2 regions of the Mesorhizobium sp. M1169 genome follow, and region 1 is predicted to be linked to the other one. Evidence: predicted binding sites of a transcription regulator. Region 1 holds the regulator's gene; the other holds the start of a gene.
The links. Region 1 encodes PhoB, which activates phosphate uptake and scavenging genes when phosphate is short. Its sites were predicted from a motif close to TGTCATNNANCTGTCAT; they were not measured.
Positions count from the first base shown of each region.

Region 2: the regulator PhoB is predicted to act here: its motif matches at 1,112-1,128, upstream of NKH41_RS10875 (LTA synthase family protein).

Region 1 covers NZ_JAMYME010000033.1:38,151-41,853, reverse strand. Annotated here, with positions in the region: gene pstA (phosphate ABC transporter permease PstA) at 1-510, shown strand, start outside; gene pstB (phosphate ABC transporter ATP-binding protein PstB) at 507-1,310, shown strand; gene phoU (phosphate signaling complex protein PhoU) at 1,343-2,050, shown strand; gene phoB (phosphate regulon transcriptional regulator PhoB) at 2,067-2,756, shown strand; gene NKH41_RS25495 (ROK family protein) at 2,766-3,703, opposite strand, start outside.
Region 2 covers NZ_JAMYME010000008.1:72,014-75,716, reverse strand. Annotated here, with positions in the region: gene fabD (ACP S-malonyltransferase) at 1-921, opposite strand, end outside; gene NKH41_RS10875 (LTA synthase family protein) at 1,169-3,094, shown strand; gene NKH41_RS10870 (pilus assembly protein TadG-related protein) at 3,126-3,703, opposite strand, start outside.

The DNA.
Region 1 (3,703 bases):
CTGTTGTCGGCGCCGTCGATCATCATCGGCTTGTTTGTCTATGAGCTGATGGTACGGCCAATGGGGCATTTCTCGGCCATTGCCGGCGCCGTTGCGCTTGCCATCCTGGTCATTCCGGTGGTCGTGCGCACCACTGAAGACATGCTCAACCTGGTGCCGAACGCGTTGCGTGAAGCCGGTGCCGCGATCGGCGCGCCGCGCTGGGTGGTGATCCGTTCGGTCGCCTACCGCGCCGCATTGTCCGGCATCGTCACCGGCATATTGCTGGCGATAGCACGCATTTCCGGCGAGACGGCGCCGCTGCTCTTCACCGCGCTCAACAACCAGTTCTGGAGCAGCAATATCAACGCGCCGATGGCCAGCCTGCCGGTGACCATCTTCCAGTTCGCTCTCAGCCCTTACGAGGAATGGCAGCAACTGGCGTGGACCGGCGCACTCATAATCACCCTGACGGTTCTGGGCTTGAGCATCCTCGCCCGCAGCCTTACCGGACGCAGAGAGGACAGATGACACAGATGTTGTCCCCAGACATGACGATGGCCGAAACGGTCGCCGAGAAGACGAAGATCGAGGTCAAGAACCTCAACTTCTACTACGGCCAGAGCAAGGCGCTGAAGGACATCAGCCTGTCGCTGCCTGAGCGCAGTGTCACGGCCTTCATCGGCCCTTCGGGCTGCGGGAAATCGACGCTGCTGCGTGTGTTCAACCGCATCTATGAGCTCTACCCAAAACAGACGGCCGAGGGCCAGGTGCTGCTCGACGGCAAGAACATTCTCGACCGGTCGCAGGATCTCAACCTCCTCAGGACCAAGATCGGCATGGTGTTCCAGAAGCCGACGCCGTTCCCGATGTCGATCTACGAGAACATCGCCTTCGGCGTCAGGCTCTACGAGAACCTCGGCAAGTCCGAGATGGACGGCCGCGTCGAACAGGCGTTGAAGCGCGCCGCGCTGTGGAGCGAGGTCAAGGACAAGCTCAACGCCAGCGGCTTGAGCCTGTCCGGCGGCCAGCAGCAGCGGCTCTGTATCGCCCGCACCGTGGCGGTGAAGCCGGAAGTCATTCTGCTCGACGAACCGGCTTCGGCGCTCGACCCGCTGTCGACTGCCAAGATCGAGGAACTGATCGACGAATTGCAAGCCGACTACACGATCGTCATCGTCACCCACAACATGCAGCAAGCGGCGCGCGTGTCGCGCCAGACGGCCTTCATGTATCTGGGTGAACTGGTCGAGTTCGACCGGACCGAGAAGATATTCACGTCGCCCCGCGAGAAGCGCACGCAGGACTACATCACTGGCCGCTTCGGCTGAGCCGTTCCGATCATGCATATGAGGACAGGACCATGGGCGAACACACAGTCGCTTCTTTCGACGAGGATCTCGAGCAGATCAGCAAGCTGATCCGCGACATGGCCGACCTCGCCGGTTCGATGGTCGGCGGGGCGACCAAGGCGCTGTTGAATTCCGACAACGTGCTGGCGCAACGCGTCGTTTCCGACGACGCCATCATGGATGCGCGTCAACGCGAACTGGACGACCGCGCCATCACCCTGATCGCCAAACGCCAGCCGATGGCCCACGATCTTCGCCATGTGGTCGGAGCGATCCGCATGGCGGGCGACCTCGAACGCATCGGCGACCTTGCCAAGAATATCGCCAAGCGCGTGAGTGCGGTCGGCCTCAGCGCCACGCCGCGGGACCTGTCGCATTCCATCGACGCGATGGCGCAGCTGGTTCTCATCCAGGTGCAGGGTGTCATCGAGGAATATGCTGCAGGCGATGCGGCCGCGTTGGCCAAGCTGCGTGCCGCCGACGAGCGCATCGACGTCAAATACACGTCCGTGTTCCGCGAGCTGTTGACCTACATGATGGAAGATCCGCGCAACATCACCGCTTGCACGCACCTGCTGTTCTGCGCCAAGAATCTGGAGCGGATCGGCGACCATGTCACCAACATCGCCGAAAATGCGTATTATGTGCTGACCGGCGAGCAATTGCCGGTCAATCGTCCGAAGCAGGACGAAACGACAATGTCCGCACCGGTGACATGATGGGGGTGCCCAGCCGATGATCGCACCACGCATAATGGTGGTGGAGGACGAGGAGCCGTTGGGTGTGCTGCTCCGCTACAATCTCGAATCCGAAGGCTACCAGGTCGAGGTGGTGACACGCGGCGACGAAGCCGAGATCCGTTTGCAGGAGAATGTGCCCGACCTTTTGGTGCTCGACTGGATGATACCAGCGGTTTCCGGCATCGAGCTCTGTCGTCGGTTGCGGGTGCGCCCCGAAACCGAGCGGCTGCCGATCATCATGCTGACCGCGCGCGGCGAGGAGAGCGACCGGGTGCGCGGTCTTTCGACCGGCGCCGACGACTATCTGGTCAAGCCGTTTTCGACACCGGAATTCATGGCCAGGGTCAAGGCGCTGCTGCGGCGCGCCAAGCCGGAAGTGCTGTCCAGCGTGCTGAAGGTCGGCGACATCGTGCTCGATCGCGAATCGCACAGGGTCTATCGCAAGAAGAGCGAAATCAGGCTCGGGCCGACCGAATTCCGGCTGCTCGAGTTCATGATGCGGCATCCGGGCCGTGTCTTCTCGCGCAGCCAGTTACTCGATAATGTCTGGGGGGAGACAATCTACATCGACGAACGCACCGTCGACGTGCATGTCGGGCGGCTGCGCAAAGCCGTCAACAACGGCCGGATGCCGGATGTCATCCGCACCATCCGCGGCGCCGGCTATGCGATCAGGGAAGATTGACCCGCCTGGTCAGGCTACGTTCTTTCTGACGCTGGGCCTCATTTGCGCGCCCGGCGCGAAAATCTCCTGGTCGACGAAGCTTAACGCCCGCATCGCGCAGCCTTCGCGGATCAGAGGCAATTCGTTCGGCTCTGTATCGAAGGAGATCGAGCCTGAATGCTGGCCGCCGGCGGTCTGGGCGATTGCCTTCCGCAAGGCCGGCTCGATCAGATCGAAGGCGGCGGCACTGGCGCCGACCATCGCGACCGGTGCCGGATCGATCAGCGCGAACAGCGAGCCGAGACCGAAACCCAGCGCTTCGCCGGCCTTGCGGTAGGCCTCGCGTTCCGGCCCATCTTTCTCGCGCGCCCGGGCCGCCAGTGCGCGCATGTCGGCGTCGCTGACGTCGGCGACCGGTTCGCTGTCTTCGCTCATCTGCCTGGCGTTGCGCCAGATGGCGTAGTTGCCGGCATACGCCTCGATGCAGCCGCGCCGCCCGCAACGGCAGAGCGCGCCGCCCGGACGATGGATCATGTGGCCAAATTCGCCGCCCGAGGAATGCGTCCCGGTGAACAGTTCGCCCTTCAGCACCAGCCCCATGCCGATGCCATGCGAAAGCAGGATGGCGATGAAGTCATCGCGATAGCGATCCGGATTGCGCCAGCGCAAAGCCACCGCCATCATGTTGCAGTCGTTCTCCACCGTTGCCGGGATGCCGAATTCGTCCTCCAGCATGTCGGCAAAGGCGATGTCGGTCTGCGGCGTGATCGGCGACCACAGCATGGCGCGTGCAGGGGAGTCGGTAATGCCCTGAATCGCCAGGGCGATGCGGGCGACACTGCGGACGTCAAGATCTGGATCCTGCAGCCGGCGCCGGACGATGGCCATGCATTCACGGATCAGCTCGTCGCGCGGCATAGTCAGCGTGTCCAGCCGGCGCTGTTCCTCGGCGACCACCTGTCCCGTAT
Region 2 (3,703 bases), on a different contig from region 1:
GATGCTGCTGGTGGCAATGTCGCGGTTGATGCGGCGGGCCAGCCCCGACAGCACCTTGCCGGCGCCCACTTCGTAAAGCGTCACAACGCCGTTGCTGCCGAACCACTCCACCGTTTCGCGCCAGCGCACGCGCCCGATCACCTGTTCGACGAGTCGGCGGGCGATCTCGTCGGGATCGCTCGTCGGGGTCACCGTAACATTGGAGACCAGCGGCACGACCGGCGCACTCTTCGTCACGGCGGCCAGCGCCTCCCGCATGATCTCGGCCGCAGGCTTCATCAATGCCGAATGGAAGGGCGCCGAGACCTGCAGCATCAGCGCCCGCTTGGCGCCCTTCTCCGTGCATAGCCTCGCCGCCAGTTCGACCGCTGGCCTAGCGCCAGAGATCACCAGCTGGCCGCCGCCATTGTCATTGGCGATCTGGCAAACCAAGGCTTGTGCGGGATCTTTGGCGGCGCCCTGGGCGGCCTCTGCGCAAGCGGCTTCGACGTCGGCCTGCTCCAGCCCGATGATCGCCGCCATGGCGCCCTCGCCGGCCGGCACAGCCGCCTGCATGGCATTGCCGCGGATGCGCAATAGCCGGGCGGCGTCGGCGACCGAAACGAAACCTGCGGCCGCAAGTGCCGAATATTCGCCGAGCGAGTGGCCGGCGACATAGGTGACCTTGCCGTTCAGGGAGAAGCCGCGCGCCTCCAGCGCCCGGATTGCGGCAAGCGACACCGCCATCAGCGCCGGCTGGGCGTTGGCGGTCAGCGTCAGCGTCTCTTCCGGGCCTTCCCAGATCAGCTTCGATAGGTTTTCGCCGAGCGCGTCGTCAACTTCCTCGAAGATCCGCCGCGATTCCACAAAGGTATCGGCGAGGTCCCTGCCCATGCCGACAGCCTGGCTGCCCTGCCCCGGAAAGGTGAATGCGATGGCCATCGGCGGCTCCCAGCTGCTGGTTCACGTTGCCTGTGACGCAAGGCGTGCGGCCAAGTCAAGTCCAACCTTGATCGCGTAATATCGGCCGAGTGCCTGTTTCGGCAGGCTTTTTGGCGATCACTCATGATGAAAACCGCTCACGATTTGTTTGCTGGCTCTTCTTATTTCCGCCACAGGCGCTAGGCTTTGCGTGACAGTTCGATGACAATCGAGTGACGCTTTTGTTGCGGGCCGGGGAACTATTGAAGTGGCAAAGACCAAGCAGAGCGCAGCCGAGGCGGCGCCCCAGTTTCTTGAAGGCGATCCGTCGACCGGCTATCTGCCGGCGCGCAAATGGCCTGTCATCCGCTATGGCCTTATCAGCTTGCTGGCTGCGGCCATCCTTGTGTTTGCCATCGAACTGATCGTGCGCGGCAACTTTGCCGGCACCATTGATTTCTTTCTGCAGCCTTTCAAACCCGGCTGGACCACGATCATCATTTTTGCGCTGATCCTCATCGGCCTCGACGCCGTGCTCGGCCGCAGTCATCAGAGCCTGATGATCGTCGCGCCGCTGACATTGTCGCTGGCGTTCGTCGGCCACCAGAAGTCGCTGTATCTCGGCGATCCGCTCTATCCGACCGATTTCCTTTATTCCCGGCAGATCGTGGCACTGATGCCGCTTCTGGTACGCGATCGCCCGGGAACCGCCATTGCCCTGGCGATCGGCATCGTCGGCGGGCTGTCGCTGCTCGTCTATGGCTGGCGGCTATGGCGCCGCCGCGTTCCGGCGCTCAGCCACAAGGGCCGCCTTGCCCGGCTGACGCTGACAGTACCGCTGATCGCCTTCTTCGTTTCCATCATGGACTATGCCACTTTCTCGTGGACGCGCGACCGGCTGCAGATCATCCCGATCATGTGGGACCAGAAGGAAAACTATGCCTCGAACGGTTTTGCGCTCGCCTTCGCGCTTAACGTTCCGATGGCGCATGTCTCGGCGCCGCCCGGCTATTCCGACAAGGCGATCGAAGCGATCGGCAAACCGCAGGTGACCGCCTCGGTACCTGCCGAGAAGCCCGACATCATCGTCGTCATGAGCGAATCCTTCTGGGATCCGACCAAGCTACCCGGCGTCACCATCACACCCGACCCTATCCCCAATGTGCGGGTACTGCGCACGGGTTACATGTTCTCGCCCGAGTTCGGCGGCATGACGGCCAACATCGAGTTCGAGGCCCTGACCGGCTTTTCCAACGCCTTCCTGCCGGCGGGCAGCATTCCCTACCAGCAATATGTGCGGACACCGACTCCCTCGCTGGCGACCTTCCTGAAAAGTCAGGGCTACCGGGCGCGCGCCATCCATCCCGGCACTAACTGGTTCTGGAACCGGGGGGCCGTCTATGCCGATTTCGGCTTCAACGACTTCAAGTCCGAGGAGACGTTGCCGCCCATGCAGAAGCGCGGACCGCTCGCGTCGGACGCTGCGATGACCGACGAGATCATCCACGAAGCCGATACCAGCGCCGAGCCGGTGTTCTTTTTCGCCGTCAGCCTGCAGAACCACGGGCCGTATGAGCCGTATCGCTATAACAATCCGACCCACAAGGTGCAGGCGCCGATCAGCCAATGGGCGCGTGAATCGCTGTTGAGCTATGCCGAAGGCTCTTCCGACGCGGACCGCGGCCTCGAGCGGCTGATCGAATGGGCGAAGAAACGCGAGCGGCCGACCGTCATCGCGTTCTTCGGCGACCATCTGCCGCCGCTTGGGCCGGTCTACGTCGAGACCGGCTTCCTGAAGGACAATGTTGCGCCGCGCAAGGAGGCGGCCGACCAGATGCTGCTGCACCACCAGACGCCGCTGATCGTCTGGTCGAATCGCAGCGGCCCGACCGAGGATCTGGGCGCCGTCAGCCCGTCCTTCCTGCCCTACCATATCCTGAAGACAGCCGGCATCAGCCATCCCTATTACACCGGCTTCCTCGGACAGTTGCGAGAGCGCTACCGCGTTATCGACCGCAATTTGCTTTTGGCACCGGGGGGCGACGCCACCCCCGATTGGTCGCGTCAGAAAGAGATCGATCCGGCAATCCGCGACTTCCGTCTGCTGCAATACGACATGATGTTCGGCAAGCGCCATGCGGCGCCCGATTTCTTCCCCGAAACCACAGGCAAAGTGGCTGCACACACGAGTTGAGCAGCGGCGGCGGGAGAGCGGCCGACGTCGTTCAATTCGTCAAGTGCAGCTGCGAAATCGAGCTTCCGATTTTCAGGAAGACGCCTTCGAGCTGACTGACGTCGTTGGTCGGGTAATAATCCGACGGCGACGATGCGCAGGCCTCGTAGAGCTTGCGGTTGGCTGCGGTGTCGGCCTGCAGCAGCACTGTGAAGATCTGCACGTCCTGCTTCTTCAATGTGTTGCATACATTGGTTGTCCAATCGTCGACATTGCGCGCAGCCGCGGTCTGGTCGCTGGATCCAAACCGACCCGAGGCCAGGAATCCGTAGGAGCCATAGTCCGACTTCTGTGGCGTATCCTTCGCGCCATAGACAACATTCTCGCCGTCGGTGAGCAGCAGCACCGTTTTGGTCGTGCCTGACGCCCTGAACGGCGCGCCGTCGCTGTAAGGCGGTGCCGGCGAGAGCACCCGCATCCCCCATGACAAGCCTTCCGAAACATTGGTCCCCGAGCCGTTCCATTCGATCATCTCACCGACGGCCTTCCGCAATTTGTCGAAATCATCGGTCAGCGGCACTATCGGCGTCGGACAGGCCCGGTTTGGGCCGATAGTCAGTGGGCCTCTCT